Regions from separate parts of the Actinomadura geliboluensis genome, predicted to be linked through region 2. Evidence: riboswitches for the same ligand, from Rfam matches in the RefSeq annotation. Region 2 holds a riboswitch; each other region holds the start of a gene.

Region 1 (4,559 bases), on a different contig from region 2:
GCCATGTCCTTGACCAGGAAGCCGCTCGCGCCCGCCTTCAGCGAGCCGTACACGTACTCGTCGTCGTCGAACGTCGTCAGCATGATGACGTGCGCCCCGGTGATGCGGCGGGTGGCCTCGATGCCGTCCATGTCGGGCATGCGGATGTCCATCACGACCACGTCGGGGTGAAGGGCCTCGACCAGGTCGACCGCCTCGCGGCCCGTCCCGGCCTCGCCGACGATCTCCAGGTCCGGGGTGTCGGCGATCAGCACGCGCAGCCCGGCGCGGATGAGCGGCTGGTCGTCGGCCAGCACGACACGGACCGTCATACGGCCGCCGCCGGCGCCGGGATGCTGGCCGCCACCCGGAACCCGCCCGCGGGGGACGGCCCGGCGGCGAACTCGCCGCGCAGCAGCGCGACCCGCTCCCGCATCCCGACCAGGCCGTACCCGGCGCCGACCACGCCGCCGCGCCCGTCGTCCGCCACCTCGATCGCGAGCTCGCCGTCGCGGTAGTCGATCGTCACCCGGCAGCGGTCGGTGCCCGCGTGCCGGACGACGTTCGTGACCGCCTCCTGGACGATCCGGTACGCGGAGAGGTCGACGTCCGGCGGAAGCGCCCGCGGCTCCCCCGTCCGGCGGATGTCGACCGCGACCCCGGCGTCCGCGGTCGCCGCCGCCAGCCGGTCGAGGTCGGCCAGGCCCGGCGCGGGACCGAGCGGCACGGGATCGTCGGCGCGCAGCGCGGACAGCATCCGCCGCAGCCCTGACAGGGTGTCGCGGCTGGTGGCCTCGATCGCGCCCAGCGCGTTGCGGGCCTCCGCCGGCTGCGTCTCGATCACCCGTCCGCCCACGCCCGCCTGGATCGCGATGATCCCGATGCTGTGCGCGACCATGTCGTGCAGCTCGCGGGCGATCCGGAGCCGCTCGGCGGCGACGGCCTGCGCGGTCTCCCGCTCGCGCATTGCCTCCGCATGCGCGCGCCGCACCCGCAGCGAGTTGCCCGTCATCCACACGACGACCATCGCCAGGACGATGGTGAGCAGGAGCACCTCGTCCGCCATCAAGAACGCCGCGACCGACAGCAGTTGCAGGACGCCGGTGACGACCGCCACGGCGCCCGAGACCCAGCGCGGCCGTGTCGCCGCGATGTAGCAGACCGCGAGATCGGTGAGCAGGATCTGCCCACCCGCGACGACGCCGTTCGGCGTCTCCGACAGGGCCAGGATCCAGGAGAAGAGCAGGATCGCGTGGGCCGGGAGGGGGTTCCGCCGCAGCAGCGCGGCGACGAGCACGGTGAGGCCGACGCAGAGCAGGATGTCCAGTTCCCGCGAGATGAACCGCCCGGTGGAGAGGGCGAGGAACAGGACGCCGGGATAGAGCGCGGCTCCCGACCAGGCGAGAACCGCGCCGCTGAGACGGCGCACTCGGGCTGACATGGGCCGATCGTAACCGCCGGCCGTTCTCCCGCACATTGGCCCGCGGGCGTAATCCCACGGGCTAACGGGCGTTCCGCAAATGTGTGCGACGGCCCGATGCGCAAAAACTGGGCCCATCGACACCGTTATCCGCATGAAACGCTGGATACCACTGCTCTTGGCCATCGAAGTCGCAGCAATAGCAGTATTCTCCATCACCTACGACTCGCTGGATTTCCGCATCTACTGGCTGGGCGGAGACGCCATAACCGACGGGACCCGCCTCTACACGGAGCAGCTGGCCGACCACTGGTTCACCAACACCCCCTTCTTCGCCGCCCTCTTCACCCCCCTCTCCCTGCTGCCCCTCACCCTGGCCCGCGTGATCTGGCAATTCGCCGCACTGGCCGCCTTCATATGGGCATGCAGAATCACGATGAAACTGACCGGCCGCCACGTCCCCCTCATCGCCGTCGTAGCGGGCGGCCTCCTTCTGGAACCGGTCTACCACTCGTTCTTCCTGGGCCAGGTCAACCTCTTCCTGCTGGCCCTCGTCCTGGCCGACATGCACCGCGCCGCCCAAGGCCGCCCCGCCGGAATCGCCATCGGCATCGCGACCGCGATCAAACTGACCCCAGCCATCTTCGTCGTCCTGCTCCTACTGACGAGGCGCTCGAAGGACGCCGTGACCGCCACGGCCACCTTCGCCACCTGCACCCTGCTGACCTACGTCATCGCGCCGGAAGCGTCCCGCGTCTATTGGCTGGACACTTTCTACGACACGTCCCGGGTGGGCGTCCCGTACATCAGCAACCAATCCCCCTACGGCACCCTGAACCGCATATTGCGCGGCACGGCCGAAGTGGGTGACTGGTACACCGCCATCCCGCTGACGATCGCCGCGATCGGCTTGACGATCGCCGTCCTCTGGGCAAGAAGAGGCGACTGGCTGACCGCCACAGCCGTCACAGGCGCGACCGGCCTACTGGTCTCCCCCATCTCCTGGGCGCACCACTGGGTATGGATCGTCCCCGCCCTGGCGGTACTCCTCAGAAACAACAACCGGAAAACCGCCCTGGCCGCCTACGCCCTCTTCGCACTCTCCCCGCTCTGGTGGACGCCCCACAACGGCCACCCGCTCCAATACGGCTTCCACATCTTCCTGACCCCGATCGCCAACTGCTACCTGCTGGCCGGCGTGGCCTTCCTGGCCCACATGGCGATCCGCCTCAGGACCGCCCCGCCCACCGATCAAGGTGAACGGCGGCATCCAGCTCCCGCCGCTGCCGCCACCCGTGCCGTTCGAGATCCGGAGCGGATTGCAGACGGCTGACCGGCCCCAGACACAGCCAGGCGACCGGACGAACGTCCCCCGGAATGCCGAGCAACTCACGCACAAAGACCTCGCGGTAGAACGAAACCCACCCCACCCCCAAACCCTCCGCCGTAGCGGCCAGCCACAAGTTCTGAATGGCCAGGCAGACCGAGTACAGTCCAGCATCGGCGATCGCATGCCGCCCCAAAACCGCAGGCCCACCCCGAGCAGCGTCGTACGTGACCACAACCGAAAGAGTGGACTCCAGAACCCCATCAATCTTGATCTTCCCGAACCGCTCAGCCGCATCCCCTCGCAAGTCACGAGCGAATACAGCCCTCTCCCCCTGGACATGCTCATAGAAGGCACGCCGAAGCCGAACGTCCCTCACCAGAATGAAATCCCAGGGCTGCGACAGCCCCACGCTCGGCGCGGCATGCGCCGCCGCGAGCACCCGGTCGAGGACGTCCCGCGGAATGGGCGCACCGGTGAACTCGGCGCGCACATCGCGGCGACGGTGGATGACGTCGTAAAGCTCCATGGCAGGCTCCCGCTGCGTAGGGCCGCCGCAAGGCGGCCGCGTGGAGCGGGGCCGGTCTTCGGACTCCCGGATCGACGCTGGACCGCCCGCCTTCCCAGCCTTCCGGCCAGTGGCCGCGCAAACGCGCGTGGACGACAGCTCCCCGGTCACCGCGGCGGGCCCGTGCCGGATTCACACCGGCTTCCCGATTCTCCCCACGAAGGGGCACCCCGCGTCAGTCAATGCCACCGGCGACTCTACAGCCGTCAGTCGTCACGAACGAAGGCCGTATCAACGAGCCCCAGCCAAGCACCCTGGTCATCTGCGAGCGGCCGCGCCAACGGCAACGACACGAACCGGCAGGCGAACGTCAACCCCGCATCGCCCCCGTCACCATCCACCACGTGCTCCCAGGCGTCAGCCACAGAGGCCCCCGCGACAAGATGAAAGAACGACGTCCGGCGAGACTCCCCAGTACACGGATGCGGCTTCTCCTCCACGGCAATCCGCCGAACAACCGAGACATCGCTCAGCCCCGTCTCCTCAAAAACCTCCCGCAAAACCGCCCGCACCAAGCCTTCACCACCCCTGACACCACCCGCAGGCACCTGAGTCCCCGCTTCCGGCATCCCCACGTGATCAAAAACGAGCAGTTCAGGACCAGGCCCGTACCTGATCACATAAGCGGCGACACGAATCCTGGGCAGGCTCAACCGCCAGGACCGCCCTCCGCTCCCACAAGCGACAACCGACCCGGCGGCGGATACGGCAGGTCCGGCCGCGACTCGGCGGAAAGCCCATCAAGAGCCAGCTCGAGATAACGCCGCCAAGCCTGTGGCTCATGATCCAGTAGCGGCGCCGCCGTGTGCTGGATGCCGCTCAGCAGCAGGACCACATCGGTGCCGGTGACGTCCGGCCGCACGGCCCCCTGCCGCCGCGCACGGTCGGTGATCCCCTCCGCGACGTCGCGCAGCCGCTGGATCGCCTCCCGCACCTGCTCGCTCTGCAGGGAAGGCCGGCCGACGACCTCGCAGAACGCCCGGTCCCTGACGAAGATCTCCACCCCGGCGGCCATGAACTCCCGCAGCGCCCGCCCCGGATCGTCGGCCTCCAGCAGCGCGGTCCCGGTGCTCTCCAGCTCGTCCAGCATGCCGAGCATGATCGCCGCCAGCAGGTCGGCCTTGGAGGAGAAGTGCCGGAAGACCGTGCCCTTGCCCACCCCGGCGCACTCCGCGATCTCGCCGATGGACACCTCGACCCCGCGCTCGGCGAACGTCCGGGCCGCCGCGTCCAGCAGCAGCCGGCGGTTCCGCACCGCATCACTG
Region 2 (4,559 bases):
GCGCGATCAGGCCGATCCACAGCCAGCCGGACGAGCCGCCCGAGTCCTCGCCGGAGGTGGTCGCGGCCTGGCTGCTCGCCGGAGCGGGCGCCGGGACCGCCGACGCGGAGCCGCCGGAGGCGCCGGACTCGCTCGGTGCCCCCTTCACGGTGAAGGTGTAGGTGCCGTCGACCGGATGACCGTCCGCGGACACCACCCGCCACCCCACCGTGTACTTGCCGTTCGGCAGGGTGCCGTTGACCGCCTGAGTGACCTTGTTGTCGACCGCGCGCGGCGACCCGGCCTGGTGCTGCGCGCCCGACGCGTCCGTCACCACGACGCGGGGCAGCCGCACCGGGTCGGAGTAGGTCAGGACGATCTCGGACGGCGCCGCGACCGTCGCGTCCTTCTCGGGGCTCGCGGACGTCAGCGCGGCGTGGGCGGAGGCCGGTGCCGCGGTCAGGGCCAGGACCGTACCGGCGGCCAGGACACCGGCCGCGATCCGTCGCATCACCTTGATCATGCCCGGCTCCGGGCGCGGCTCAGGCCGTAGCCGCCGAGGCCGAGGCCGACGGCGCCGACCGCGATGCCGATGCCGCCGAGGAGGCGCGCCGTCCCGTCGTCGGACGAGGCCGCGGCCTCGGCGGCGGGCTTCTTCTCCGCGGTCAGGCCGACCGTGGCGGCGGCCCCCTTCGGGGTGAGCTGGAGCGTCGGCGCCGGGTGCTCCGGTTCGGCGGCGCCCTCGGCCGGCGCCTCCTCCCACTTGACGACCTCGCCGTTGGAGTACGTCTGGTCGGCCTTGAACATCAGCTGGTCGGTGTCGGTCGGGAGCGGCCCCATGGAGACGTCGAACTCCTCGAACTGGCCCGCCTCGATCTTGCCGCCCGACCAGGTGATCGTGGTGACGGCCTCGGTCAGCTCGCCGCCGTGGGTCTGGATCGGCTTCGGCAGCTTGGACTTCTCCGCCTTCACCGTCCAGCCGGGCGTGGGCCGGACGGACACCGACGCGAGCGGGTGGTCGGCCGGCAGGTGCACGACGACCTTGGTCGTGGCGGCGTTGTCGCGCTCGTTCGGCACCCGGAACGAGACCTTGGCGTACGAGCCCTGCTCGGCGCTCTTCGGGTTGGCGGTGACGTGCGCGGACGCGGCCGTGGCCGCCCCGAGCACCGAGATGGCGGTGAGGGAGACGAGGGCGCCGGCGCGGCGCGCGGGCACGCTGAAGGACATGGGGGAACTCCGTTCGAGTCGTACGGGAAGAGCCGGATGCGCCGTGGATCGGCGTCCGGTGACGTACGGCGCGCGCGTCAGCTGTGCGCGAGCGCCCTCGAACGGAACGGGGGACCCCGCCGGACCACCTGGTGCCGCAGCGCGCGGTCGGCGGCGGGGACGGCGGCCGGCGCCGGGGCGGGGACGACCGGCCGCTGCGGCACGGCCGGTTCGATGGTGAGCAGGGCGAGGAGCAGCCGGACGGGACGGTCCGCAGCGGCGGCGACCCGGCGGGCCATCGTCCACACGGACCGTTCGCCGCGCCGCAGCCACCAGGCGGCGACGAGCGCGGCGACGCAGTGCGCGAGCGTCATGGCCAGGCCGTTGCCGCCGTGCGCGGCGGGCACGGCGGCGAGGTCGGGCATCGCGGCCGCGTCGGTCATGGCCGCGTTGGTCATGACGGTGTTGGTCATGACGGAGTCGGTCATGGCGGCGTGCATCGCCGGGGTGTGGCCCGCCATGGCGGGCACGGGGTGTGCGGCCGGATCGGCTGCGGCGGCCGTGAACAGCGTGTGCAGCGCGAACTGCCCGCCGAGGAGCCCGCCCAGGATCGTGCCGAGCGAGCGCTCGTGGCCCGCCAGCATCAGCGTCACGCCGACGACCGCGCCGAACCCCGCCGTCCCGGCCCACAACGGGACCGCCGCCCCGCCCGCGAGGACGTGTCCGAGCACCGCCAGCGCGACGCACACGGTGGCGAACACCACCGCGCGTGCGGCGCGGAACAGGGGCTGCGGGGAACGCTCCGACATGACGCCCCCATCGTGCCACTCCCCTCCGGGAGCGTGCAGCCGACCCCGGGAACCCACACCGACGCGCCCAACATCTTGGGGTTGCGCATTGATCGTCAACAAGATGTAGGGTTCAACCCCGTGCTGGTACGCCCCCGCCGCCCGGCGGCGGGGGCGTCGTAAGAGGGAACCCGGTGTGAATCCGGGACTGCCCCGCAGCGGTGAGCGGGAACGACCGCCGTCACATGCACTGGGCCCGACCGGGCCTGGGAAGCGACGGTCAGTAGGACGTGCCTGACAGGTGCGCCGCCCGCGAGTCCGAAGACCTGCCCGCACGAATGGCCTGGGGGTCGTCCCCGGGCCGACACGTCCGGGCCTCGCGGGTGGGCCGAGGGCGGAGCGCGGCATGCCGCCGCGTCCCGTTCGCATGCCTCCGCGAGGCGGCTTGCGAGGGGAGAAGCACGTGACACAGGTTCTGGCCGCCGCACCGCCGGCCGGGGGAATCGCCGCGGAGGTCGAGGCCGCCTGCGCCGGGATACCGGACGTGGCGGCGGCGCGCGTGCTCGCCGCCGTCCGGTCCGGCGACGGGCTGGACGCGGCGGCGCTGCGGGACCTCGCCATCACCGAGGCCGCCGCCCTGGTGGCCGCCGAACCCGGCTACTCCAAGGTCGCCGCGCGGCTGCTCGCCGCCCGGATCCGGGACGAGGCGGCGTCCGCCGGCGTCACCGCGTTCGCCGAGTCGGTCGCCGCCGCGCACCGGGAGGGCCTGCTCGCGGACGGCCCGGCCGCGTTCGTCGCCGCCAACGCCGCCGCCCTCGACGCGCTCGTCGACGACGGCGCCGACGACCGGTTCGAGTACTTCGGGCTCCGCACCCTCTACGACCGGTATCTGCTGAGGCATCCGCGTTCGCGGCTCGTCCTGGAGCGTCCGCAGCACTTCCTGCTGCGCGTGGCGTGCGGGCTCGCCGACACCGTGGACGAGGCGGCGGAGCTGTACGGCCTGCTCAGCACGCTGTCGTACCTGCCGAGCTCGCCGACGCTGTTCAACTCGGCCGCGCGCCGCCCGCAGCTGTCGTCGTGCTTCCTGCTCGACTCGCCGCGGGACGAGCTGGAGGCGATCTACGAGCGGTACGGGCAGGTCGCGCGGCTCAGCAAGTACGCGGGCGGCATCGGGATCTCGTGGACGAAGGTGCGGTCCCGGGGCTCGCTGATCCGCGGCACGAACGGGCACTCCAACGGCATCGTCCCGTGGCTGCGCACGCTGGACTCGTCCGTCGCCGCCGTCAACCAGGGCGGCCGCCGCAAGGGCGCGGCCTGCGTGTACCTGGAGCCGTGGCACGCCGACGTCGAGGAGTTCCTCGAACTGCGCGACAACACGGGCGAGGACGCGCGCCGCACCCACAACCTGAACCTCGCCAACTGGATCCCGGACGAGTTCATGCGCCGCGTCGAGGACGACGCGCCGTGGTCGCTGTTCGACCCGAAGGAGGTCCCCGAGCTGGCCGACCTCTGGGGGGACGAGTTCGACGAGGCGTACCGGGCGGCGGAGCGGGACGGGCGGTTCGTCCGGCAGGTCCCGGCCCGCAAGCTGTACGGGCGGATGATGCGCACCCTCGCGGAGACGGGCAACGGGTGGATGACGTTCAAGGACGCCGCCAACCGCGCCTGCAACCAGACCGCCGAGTCAGGCCAGACCGTCCACCTCTCCAACCTCTGCACGGAGATCCTTGAGGTGACGAGCGATGGCGAGGCAGCCGTCTGCAACCTCGGATCGGTGAATCTGGCCGCGCACGTGACGTCCGCCGGGGTCGACTGGGAGCGGCTTCGTTCGACCGTCCGCACCGCCGTCCGCTTCTTGGACCGCACCATCGACAGGGGCTTCTACCCCACGCCGGAGGCGGAGAAGGCCAACCGCAAGTGGCGTCCGGTCGGGCTAGGCGTGATGGGTCTCGCGGACGTGTTCTTCACGCTGCGCCTGCCGTTCGACTCCGCGGAGGCCCGCGCGCTGTCGACGCGCATCGCCGAGGAGATCGCGCTGGCCGCCTACGGGGCGTCCGCCGACCTCGCCGCCGCGCACGGGCCGCTGCCCGCCTACGGGATGACCCGAACCGCGCGCGGCCGGCTGCACCTGGACCACTTCCCGGACGCCGCGCCGACCCGTCCCGCCGAGTGGGCCGCGCTCCGGGAGCGCGTCGCGGCGGTCGGGCTCCGCAACTCGCTGCTGATCGCGATCGCGCCGACCGCGACGATCGCGTCCATCGCGGGCTGCTACGAGTGCATCGAGCCGCAGGTGTCCAACCTGTTCAAGCGCGAGACGCTGTCCGGCGAGTTCCTGCAGATCAACGGCTACCTGGTGGCCGAGCTGAAGGCGCTCGGGCTGTGGACGCCGGCCGTGCGCGAGGCGATCAAGCGCGCGAACGGCTCCGTGCAGGGTCTCGTCGACCTCCCCGACGAGACCCGGGCCCGCTACCGGACGGCCTGGGAGCTGCCGCAGAAGGCGCTCATCGACCTCGCCGCCGCCCGCACCCCCTACATCGACCAGTCGCAGTCGCTGAACCTGTTCATGGAGACGCCGACGATCGGCAA
Region 3 (4,559 bases), on a different contig from region 2:
CCGCCCCCCCCCCCCCCCACGGCCGGAGGCATCGGGACGTCCGGCCTCAGCCCGAAATGGTCTTCCGGACGCGGTGGGCGGCGGTGACCATGTTGCGCAGGGACGCCTCGGTCTCGGGGTAGCCGCGGGTCTTCAGGCCGCAGTCGGGATTGACCCAGAGCCTGGCGGGCTCGACGGCCTGCAGCGCGCGGCGCAGGTTCGCCTCGATCTCCTCGACGGCCGGGACGCGCGGAGAGTGGATGTCGTAGACGCCGGGTCCGATGCCGTTGGCGTAGCCGGCGGCGCGCAGGTCGGCGACCAGTTCCATGTGCGAGCGGGCGGCCTCGACGCTGGTGACGTCGGCGTCCAGATCACCGATCGCGTCGATGATCTCGCCGAACTCGGAGTAGCACATGTGGGTGTGGACCTGGGTGGTGTCGGCGGCCCCTGAGGTGGCCAGCCGGAACGCGGCGACGGCCCAGCGGAGGTAGGCGGCGCGGTCGGCCCGGCGCAGGGGCAGCAGTTCCCGCAGCGCGGGTTCGTCGACCTGGACGATCCGGATGGCGGCCGCCTCCAGATCGGCGATCTCGTCGCGCAGCGCGAGGGCGACCTGGCGGGCGGTGTCGGCGAGCGGCTGGTCGTCGCGGACGAACGACCAGGCGAGCATGGTGACCGGGCCGGTCAGCATGCCCTTGACCGGCTTGCCCGTCAGCGACTGCGCGTAGGCGGCCCATGCGACGGTCATCGGCCGGGGACGGGCGACGTCGCCGTGCAGGATCGGCGGCCGCACGTACCGGGAGCCGTAGGACTGCACCCATCCGTGCTCGGTGGCGGCGTAGCCGTCGAGCCGCTCGGCGAAGTACTGGACCATGTCGTTGCGTTCGGGTTCGCCGTGGACGAGCACGTCGAGCCCGAGGTCCTCCTGCAGCGCGATGACCCGGGCGATCTCGTCCCGCATCGCCGCTTCGTAGGCGTCGTCGGTGATACGGCCCGCCCGGTGGTCGGCGCGGACCTTGCGGATGGCGGAGGTCTGCGGGAAGGAGCCGATCGTGGTCGTCGCCAGCTCGGGCAGCTTCAGCGCGTCCCGCTGGGCGGCGAACCGGGTGGCGCGGTCACCGCGGCGAGCGTCGGCGAGCGTGGCCACGCGGGCCCGGACGCCGTCGTCGACGTCCGGCGAAGGAGCCTGCGCCCGAGCGTCGGCGGGAGGCTTCTCCAGGCGCAGCGCCTCGCCGAGTGCGACGACCTCGGCGACCTTCTGCCGCGCGAACGCCAGCCGTTCCCGCACCGCCGGATCGAGGCCGGTCTCGGCGTCCAGGTCGATCGGGACGTGCTGCAGTGAGCAGGAGGTGCTCACGATCACCTGGTCGGCCAGGCCCAGCAGCACCGCGTAGGCGGCCTTGGCGCGGTGCGGTTCGGCGCGCCAGACGTTGCGGCCGTCCACCACGCCCGCGACGACGGTCTTGCGCGGCAGCCCGCCGATCGAGGCGAGCACGTCCACGTTGCGCGGCCCGGCGACGAGGTCGAGGCCGACGGCCTCCACACGGGTGCCGCCGAGGATGCGCAGCGCGTCGGCGCCGACCGTGCCGAAGTAGGTGGCGACGAGCAGGCGCGGCCTGGCCGGCAGCCCGCCCAGCCGCGCGTAGGCGCGTTCGAGCGCGGCGAGTTCCTCGTCGGTCCGGTCACCGACCAGGACGGGCTCGTCCAACTGCACCCAATCGGTGCCGGCCCCGGCCAGCCTCTCCAGCAGCTCCGCGTACACGTCCACCAGCCCGTCGAGCAGGTCGAGCGGACGGAACCCCGCGGGCGCCCCCGGAGCGGATTTGGCGAGCAGCAGGTACGTGAGGGGGCCGACGAGCACCGGCCGCGTCTCGATGCCCAGCGCCTTGGCCTGCCGATACTCCGCCAGCGGTTTGGCGTCGGCGCCCTCGGCCAGCCGGAACCGGGTGTCCGGACCGAGTTCGGGGACGATGTAGTGGTAGTTGGTGTCGAACCACTTGGTCATCTCCAGCGCTGGGACGTCCTGGACGCCGCGCGCCATGGCGAAGTACCGGTCCAGCCCGTCCAGGTGCCGGTAGCGGTCGGGTACCGCGTCGACCAGCACGCTGGTGTCGAGCACCTGGTCGTAGTAGGAGAACGTGTTGGACGGGACCATGTCCAGGCCCGCGTCGTGCAGTTCCCTCCACACGGAGCCGCGCAGGTCCGCGACGGCCACCTCCAGGGCGGAGGCGTCGATGCGTCCGGCCCAGTAGCCCTCGGTGGCGGACTTCAGTTCACGGTTCGCCCCGATACGGGGATATCCGAGGATCGTGGTTCTCATGGCGGCTTCCCTCGCTGTGCCACAGGCGGCGCTGCGGAAGGGGACGGACCCACGCCGTGCATGCGTGTGCGCCGGCCGCCGACCCTCCCACGAGGCCGCAGACCACCGCGCGCCGGCCGGCGCGCGGGCGGAGGCAGGTCTTCGGACTCGCGGACGTCGCTCCTACCGGAGTAGGGCGTCCTACTGGCCGTCGCTTCCCAGACCGTGGGCCCAGTGCCTATGACGGCGGTCGTTCCCGCTCACCGCTGCGGGGCAGTCCCGGATTCTCACCGGGTTCCCTCTTACGACACCCGCACCACCAGGGCGCGGGTGAACCATCCGCACAACGAGTCTAGCCCTGCACACCGGCCGACGGCCAATGTGGTCTGCGGACCAGACCCCCTGCCTCTTCAACGAAGATGGCGAGTGCCTGCTTTGCCCGCTCGCCGCTGTGTTTCACTTCCTCTTTGGTGGCTGCTTCGTGAATCTCCTCGGTGGCGACGAAAGCCTGCTCCGCCAATTGGAACAGCCCAGTACTGTCGGACAGAAGTTGAACGCGGAACAATTCCTGCTGGGCTGTTGCGCGTGCGCGATAGGATTCTTCGCGAGCGTCGTGATGGGCAGTGGAATCAGGTGCGTCCAAACTTCTGTGGGCACGGTCGTACTCGGCGCGGCGATAGTCGACGAGCGCGCCGGCGAAGCTGCTGAACGCGGTGAGTTGTTCCTCCCATAGCTGCCGCTCCCGTGTGAGGCGCTCGGAACGGGTGGAGTTCCATCGCTGAGTCATGGCAGAGACCAGCACGCCTAGCAGTGTGCCCACCACGGCGACGACGCTTCCCCAGATCGCGTTCATGCCATCATTTGATCACATGCGGTCGCCGTTCGGGATGGACACCAGTTCAGACGAGGCGAAAGGCGAGGAGTGCGTTGCCGTGTGCGGCGGCGAGGATGGAGCCGCTGGTGCTGAATTCCCATTGCTTGGTAGAGACGGGGGTTGTTGTGGGGTAGTTCCAGATGATTTCGCCGGTCTTGGCGTCCCACGCATAGAGCCCCGAGTCCGTGGTGCCTGCCACGCCGGTGCAGATCAGCCCGCCGGCGGCGATCAGTGGGACGGTCTTGGACGCGGGGGTGTTGACGGACCAGAGACGCTTGCCGGTGCGGGCATCGAGGGCGACAAGATGCGGGCTGTCCAAGATGTAGGCGCATCTTCCGTCGAGTAGGAAGGCGTGGCCGCCCGGTGAGGTCGGCGTGTAGGTCCACCGTTGTCGGCCGGTGGCCGCGTCCAGGGCGTAGATGGTCGGCCCGTTCAGGTAGACCAGCCCATTGGCCACGGTCGCGTTGAGGGAGAGCGCGTCCTTGTTGTCCGGGGCCCTTGCGGCGTTGGGAAGGTCGGCGCTCCAGGCCTTCTGGCCGGTGTCGACCGACAACGCGTCGAGAGTGGTGTGGGAGGAACTGCTGAAGATCAGGTCACCGTCGCCCGGCACCATGAGCATCGTCTCGCGCGGCTTGGACCATCGGACGGCGCCCGTGGTGATGTTGAGCGCGTGGTACCGGTTCTCGCCTTTCTCCGTGGTCGTCTGGCCAAGGAGGGTGCGCCCCTGGATGCCGATGAGAATGATGGACGACGCCTGCGGCCACTGGCGGATCCAGAGGCGGCGGCCGGTGGTGGGGTCCAGGCCGGTGATCGTTCGATCCCCGCTGAGAGCCAGCAGCCTGTCGGCCGACACCATGAGTTCGGGGAATCGGTATTTCGCCGGTGCGTTGTAGGTCCACTTGACCGTCTGGGACTCGTCCATGGCGACCATGCGGGAGCCGGCCATCGTGTAGATGAGCGTTGGGCCGATGAGCGTCTGGTCGCCTCGGGTCCAGATCTGCCGTCCGGTGGCCAGCGAGTAGCAGCGGACCTCGTCCTCGAAGACCCTGTCGGCGGACGAGATGATGGAGCGGGAAAGGACGTCGAGGGTGACGTCGTCCTCGCCGTCGATCGCGGTTCGCCACAGCAACTTCGGCGGGGAGAGACGATGCCCCTTCCCGTTCTGGGTCGTGGCCAGCGCCGCGGCGGTTCCGCCGCCGATGACGGCCAGTCCAGCGGCGGCGGCCCCGCCGATCAGCAGCCGTCGCCGTGTGTGGGCCCTGGCGAGCGTCCGCAGGTCCAGGACGAGGGTGTCCTCTCGCTGCCGCAGCTCCTCGCCCATGTCGTCGGGGAGCCAGCCGGCCGTGGCCGGTTGGGCGGCCAGCAGCGCCGGCAGCAGCTTCGCGGGCGGACGCCGGTCGGGGTCCCGGC
Region 4 (4,559 bases), on a different contig from region 2:
CGTCACCGCCACGCTCTCCTCGGGGCCGCCGACGTCGCGTCCGATCACCACCGGCGTCTCGGGGGAGCGGTGCTCCAGCAGCAGGTCGCGCGCCGCCGGGAGCTGGTGCCTGCGCCGGCTGGACGACGGGTTGTAGAGCGCCACGACCAGGTCGGCCGCGGCCGCCGCGGACAGCCGCCGCGCGATCGCGTCCCACGGTTTGAGGATGTCCGACAGCGACAGCACGCAGAAGTCGTGGCCGAGCGGCGCGCCCGCCCGCGCCGCGACGGCCTGCGCCGCCGTCAGCCCCGGCACGACCTGCACCGGCACGTCCGCGAACGCGTCGTCGGCCGCGACCTCCAGCACCGCCGCCGCCATCGCGAACACGCCCGGGTCGCCGGACGAGACGACGGCGACGCGCGCCCCGTCCCGCGCGAGCGCCAGCGCGTGCCGGGCCCGGTCGGCCTCCACCCGGTTCCCGGACGGGTGCCGCCGCTGCCGCGGGTTCGGCGGCACCCGGTCCAGGTAGGGGCCGTAGCCGACGAGGTCGGTCGCGGAGGCGAGGACGTCCTGCGCCTCCGGGGTGAGCCAGGCCCGTCCCGCCGGGCCGAGCCCGACCACCCACACCCCGCCGGGGCCCTCCGGCCGGGCCGGGGGCGGCGCCTCGAACGACCGCTCCGCCGGGCTCGTCAGCAGGGCGAGCGACATGTACGGGACGTCCGCCGGGTCGACCTCGGCGAGCGGCGCGACCCGCTGCCGGCCGGTGGACGCCCGCTCGACGTACCAGGCGTCGCCGAGCCGGCCCGCGTCCTCGAAAGCCTGCCTGACCTTGGGGAACGTCCGGCCGAGCTTGAGCACGGCCGCCGCGTCCGCCGCGCGCAGCCGCTCGGCCAGCTCGTCGCCGGGCAGCGTCCCCGGCAGGACGGTCAGCGTCTCCTCCCGCTCCGCCAGCGGGCGCCCGGCCGCCGCCGACGCCGCGCTCACCGACGTCACACCGGGCACCACCTCGGCCGGGTAGTGCGGAGCGAGCCGCTTGTGCAGGTGCATGTAGGACCCGTAGAACAGCGGGTCGCCCTCGCTCAGCACCACGACCGTCCGGCCCGCGTCGAGGTGCGCGGCGAGCCGGGCGGCGCAGTCGGCGTAGAACTCGTCGAGCGCGCCCTGGTAGCCGCCCGGATGGGCGGTCGTCTCCGTCGTCACCGGGTAGACGAGCTGCTCCTCGATCCGGCCGTCCCGCAGGTAGGGCTCGGCCGCCGACCGGGCGATGCTGCGGCCGTGCCGCGCGCAGTGGAAGGCGACCACGTCCGCCTCGCCGATCAGCCGCGCCGCCTTCACCGTGACCAGCTCCGGATCGCCGGGGCCGACGCCCACGCCGAACAGCCGTCCCGCCATCACTCCGCCTCACTGGCGATGGCGTTGACCGCCGCCGCCGTCATCGCGCTGCCGCCGCGCCGCCCGCGCACCACCAGGTGGTCGAGCCCGCTCGCGGCGAGCGCCTCCTTCGACTCGGCCGCGCCGATGAACCCGACCGGGATCCCGAGCACCGCCGCCGGACGCCCCGCGCCCGCCGCCACCAGCTCCAGCAGCCGGAACAGCGCGGTCGGCGCGTTGCCGATCGCCACGACCGACCCCTCCAGCCGGTCCAGCCACAGGTCGAGCGCCGCCGCGCTGCGCGTGGTGCCGAGCCGCTCCGCCAGCGCGGGCACCTCCGGTTCGCCCAGCGCGCACACCACGTCGTTGCCCGCCGGCAGCCGCGCGCGCGTGATACCGGACGCGACCATCCGCGCGTCGCACAGGACCGGCGCGCCGTCGAGCAGCGCCGCCCGCGCCCGCGCCACCACCCCCGGCGACCAGCCCAGATCCCGGACGAGGTCGGTCATCCCGCAGGCGTGGATCATCCGCACCGCGACCCGCGCGACGTCGTCCGGCAGGCCCGACAGGTCGGCCTCCGCGCGGATCGTCGCGAAGGACCGCCGGTAGATCTCGGCGCCGTCCCGGACGTACTCCATCACCGCTGCTCCTCAAGCATGTTCAGCACGACTCAGCCGTTCTCAGCCGACTCAGGCGCTCTCAGCACGACGGGGCCGCGGGGCGTCCCGCAGTGCCGCTCGCATCCCGTCCAGTGGACGGGCGTCTCGGGTGCGCGCTCCAGCCCGGCGACCCACCGCCGCGCCGCGCCCAGCACATCGCCGCGCGACTTCGCGCAACCGGGGCTCCCCGTGCAGGCGGTGACGCCGACCCATGGCGACGCGGCGTCGACCGCGAACCTCGCCTCAGCCAGCACCGCCGCGACCTCTCCCGCCTCGCCGGAGGCCAGGTCCCGCAGCACGGCGCTCCGCCACGGCGTGATCCGCACGCTGCCGGAGACCCCGGCGAGCGCCTCGGCCTGCGCGCCCGACATCCGCCCGAGCGGCGGCACGACCTCCAGCGCGACGAGCCCGTCCCGCTGCCGGACGACCCCGGCGCGCGGCGGCCGGGGCTCAGGAGGCGCGCCGGGCTCTTCCGCGCTCGCGCCGAGCCGCCCGGCGATGAGCCGCGCGCCGTCCGGCACCTCCGCCACCCGCCACGCGTCCCCCCGGACGTCGAGGAATCCCTCCGCAGCCGCGACCAGCAGCGCGACCGCGTCACCGGCCGGAAGGGAGACCCGCGTCCCGGCGATGTGGAGGCCGTCCGGCGCGTAGGTCAGGTCGGCGTCCAGGCCGGCGGCGTCGCCGGTGCCGTCGTCCAGCGCGAACAGGAAGCGGCCCGGCAGACCGGCCAGCCGCGGGTTCGCGCACAGCACCCGGTCGAGGGCCGTGACCAGCGGATCCGTCGCCAGCACGCCGCGCGGGCCGCGCCCGCCGAGCGGGGACGCGACGATGTTGCGCACCCGCTCGTGGGACGGCGACGGCAGCAGCCCCGCCGCCTCCAGGCGCGCCGCGAGCGCCGCCGGATCGCGGACGCCGCGCAGCTGCGCGTTGCCGCGCGAGGTGAGTTCGATCACGTCGCGGCCCAGCTCGCGGGCGGCGGTGCCGAGCACTCCGAGCTGCGCGGACGACACCGCGCCGCCCGGCACCCGGACGCGCGCCAGCGGTCCGTCGGCGGCGTCGTGGGTGCGCAGCGCACCGGGGCACGCGTCGGCGTGCGGTCTGGCAATCGGCACGGGGAGGATGTTAACCACACTTTGCGGGCGGGCCGCGCTGCCGTACTCTTCTCCCCAGGCGATGGCAATGGGAGGAAGCCGGTGTGAATCCGGCGCGGTCCCGCCACTGTGACCGGGGAGCGAACCCCGCTTGAGGCCACTGTCCGCACGGACGGGAAGGCCGGGGCGAGCATCGATCCGGGAGCCAGGAGACTCCTGCCGTCGCGACACCCGCTACCGGGGCGAGGACCCCAGGGGAGGAACGGCCGTGTCCGCTGGCACCGTGCTGCTGCTGTCGACGTCCGACACCGATCTGCTGAGCGCCCGCGCGTCCGGCGCCGCCTACCGCCTCGGCAATCCCGCCCGGCTCACCGCCGCCGACCTGCCCGGCCTGACCGAGGGCGCCGACGTCGTCGTGGTCCGGCTGCTCGGCGGCCGGCGCGCCTGGGAGGACGGGCTCGACGCGCTGCTCGCCGGCCCCCGCCCGGTCGTCGTCCTCGGCGGCGAGCAGGCCCCCGACGCCGAGCTGATGGAGCTGTCCCGGCTCCGCGGCGGGGTCGCCGGCGGCGTGTGCGCCGAAGCCCACGCCTACCTCGCGCACGGCGGGCCCGCCAACCTCGCCGAGCTGCACGCGTTCCTCACCGACACCCTGCTGCTGACCGGGCGCGGGTTCGCGCCCCCGGCCGCCACGCCGACGTGGGGACGGCTCGAACGCGAGCCCCGCACCACCGAGGGCCCCGTCGTCGGCGTGCTCTACTACCGCGCCCACCACATGGCCGGGAACACCGCGTTCGCCGAGGCGCTGTGCGCGGCCGTCGAGGACGCGGGCGGGCAGGCCATGCCCGTCTTCTGCTCGTCCCTGCGCACCGCCGAACCCGAGCTGCTCGACACCCTCCGCCGGGCGGACGTGCTGGTCGTGACCGTCCTCGCGGCGGGCGGGTCCAAGCCCGCGACCGCCGGGGCCGGCGGCGACGACGAGGCGTGGGACGTCGGCGCCCTCGCCGCGCTCGACGTCCCGATCCTGCAGGGCCTGTGCCTCACCACGAGCCGCGCCGACTGGGAGGCGAGCGACGACGGGCTGTCCCCGCTGGACGCCGCGTCGCAGGTCGCGATCCCCGAGTTCGACGGCCGCATCATCACCGTCCCGTTCTCGTTCAAGGAGATCGACGAGGACGGCCTCACCGTGTACCGGGCCGACCCGGAGCGGGCCGCGCGCGTCGCCGGGATCGCCGTCCGGCACGGCCGCCTGCGGCACACTCCGCCCCCCGAGCGCCGCGTCGCCGTGATGCTGTCGGCGTACCCGACCAAGCACTCGCGCGTCGGGAACGCCGTCGGGCTCGACACCCCGGCGAGCACCGTCCGGCTGCTGGCCCGCCTCCGCGACGCGGGCCACGACCTCGGCGAGGGCTTCCCCGGCGTCGGCGACTCCGCGGACGGCTCCGCCGGCGACCTGGACGGC

What was found. Region 2 has a riboswitch for cobalamin ahead of ACGFI1_RS25995 (ribonucleoside-diphosphate reductase subunit alpha). Riboswitches for the same ligand answer to the same signal wherever they lie in the genome.
Region 1: another riboswitch for cobalamin. It lies ahead of bluB (5,6-dimethylbenzimidazole synthase); the one in region 2 lies ahead of ACGFI1_RS25995 (ribonucleoside-diphosphate reductase subunit alpha).
Region 3: another riboswitch for cobalamin. It lies ahead of metE (5-methyltetrahydropteroyltriglutamate--homocysteine S-methyltransferase); the one in region 2 lies ahead of ACGFI1_RS25995 (ribonucleoside-diphosphate reductase subunit alpha).
Region 4: another riboswitch for cobalamin. It lies ahead of cobN (cobaltochelatase subunit CobN); the one in region 2 lies ahead of ACGFI1_RS25995 (ribonucleoside-diphosphate reductase subunit alpha).

Annotation. Positions count from the first base shown of each region.
Region 1 is NZ_JBICUA010000023.1:6,773-11,331, reverse strand. It holds gene ACGFI1_RS43475 (response regulator) at 1-311, opposite strand, end outside; gene ACGFI1_RS43470 (sensor histidine kinase) at 308-1,420, opposite strand; gene ACGFI1_RS43465 (glycosyltransferase 87 family protein) at 1,554-2,732, shown strand; gene bluB (5,6-dimethylbenzimidazole synthase) at 2,629-3,255, opposite strand; cobalamin riboswitch at 3,288-3,482, opposite strand; gene ACGFI1_RS43455 (NUDIX hydrolase) at 3,501-3,947, opposite strand; gene ACGFI1_RS43450 (TetR/AcrR family transcriptional regulator) at 3,944-4,559, opposite strand, start outside.
Region 2 is NZ_JBICUA010000008.1:242,768-247,326, reverse strand. It holds gene ACGFI1_RS26010 (copper resistance CopC family protein) at 1-490, opposite strand, end outside; gene ACGFI1_RS26005 (YcnI family copper-binding membrane protein) at 499-1,206, opposite strand; gene ACGFI1_RS26000 (hypothetical protein) at 1,284-1,994, opposite strand; cobalamin riboswitch at 2,102-2,321, shown strand; gene ACGFI1_RS25995 (ribonucleoside-diphosphate reductase subunit alpha) at 2,437-4,559, shown strand, end outside.
Region 3 is NZ_JBICUA010000007.1:322,032-326,590, reverse strand. It holds gene metE (5-methyltetrahydropteroyltriglutamate--homocysteine S-methyltransferase) at 47-2,296, opposite strand; cobalamin riboswitch at 2,413-2,630, opposite strand; gene ACGFI1_RS23845 (hypothetical protein) at 2,628-3,128, opposite strand; gene ACGFI1_RS23840 (serine/threonine-protein kinase) at 3,175-4,559, opposite strand, start outside.
Region 4 is NZ_JBICUA010000003.1:746,683-751,241, forward strand. It holds gene ACGFI1_RS13660 (precorrin-2 C(20)-methyltransferase) at 1-1,371, opposite strand, end outside; gene ACGFI1_RS13665 (precorrin-8X methylmutase) at 1,371-1,988, opposite strand; gene ACGFI1_RS13670 (precorrin-3B synthase) at 2,021-3,121, opposite strand; cobalamin riboswitch at 3,193-3,316, shown strand; gene cobN (cobaltochelatase subunit CobN) at 3,369-4,559, shown strand, end outside.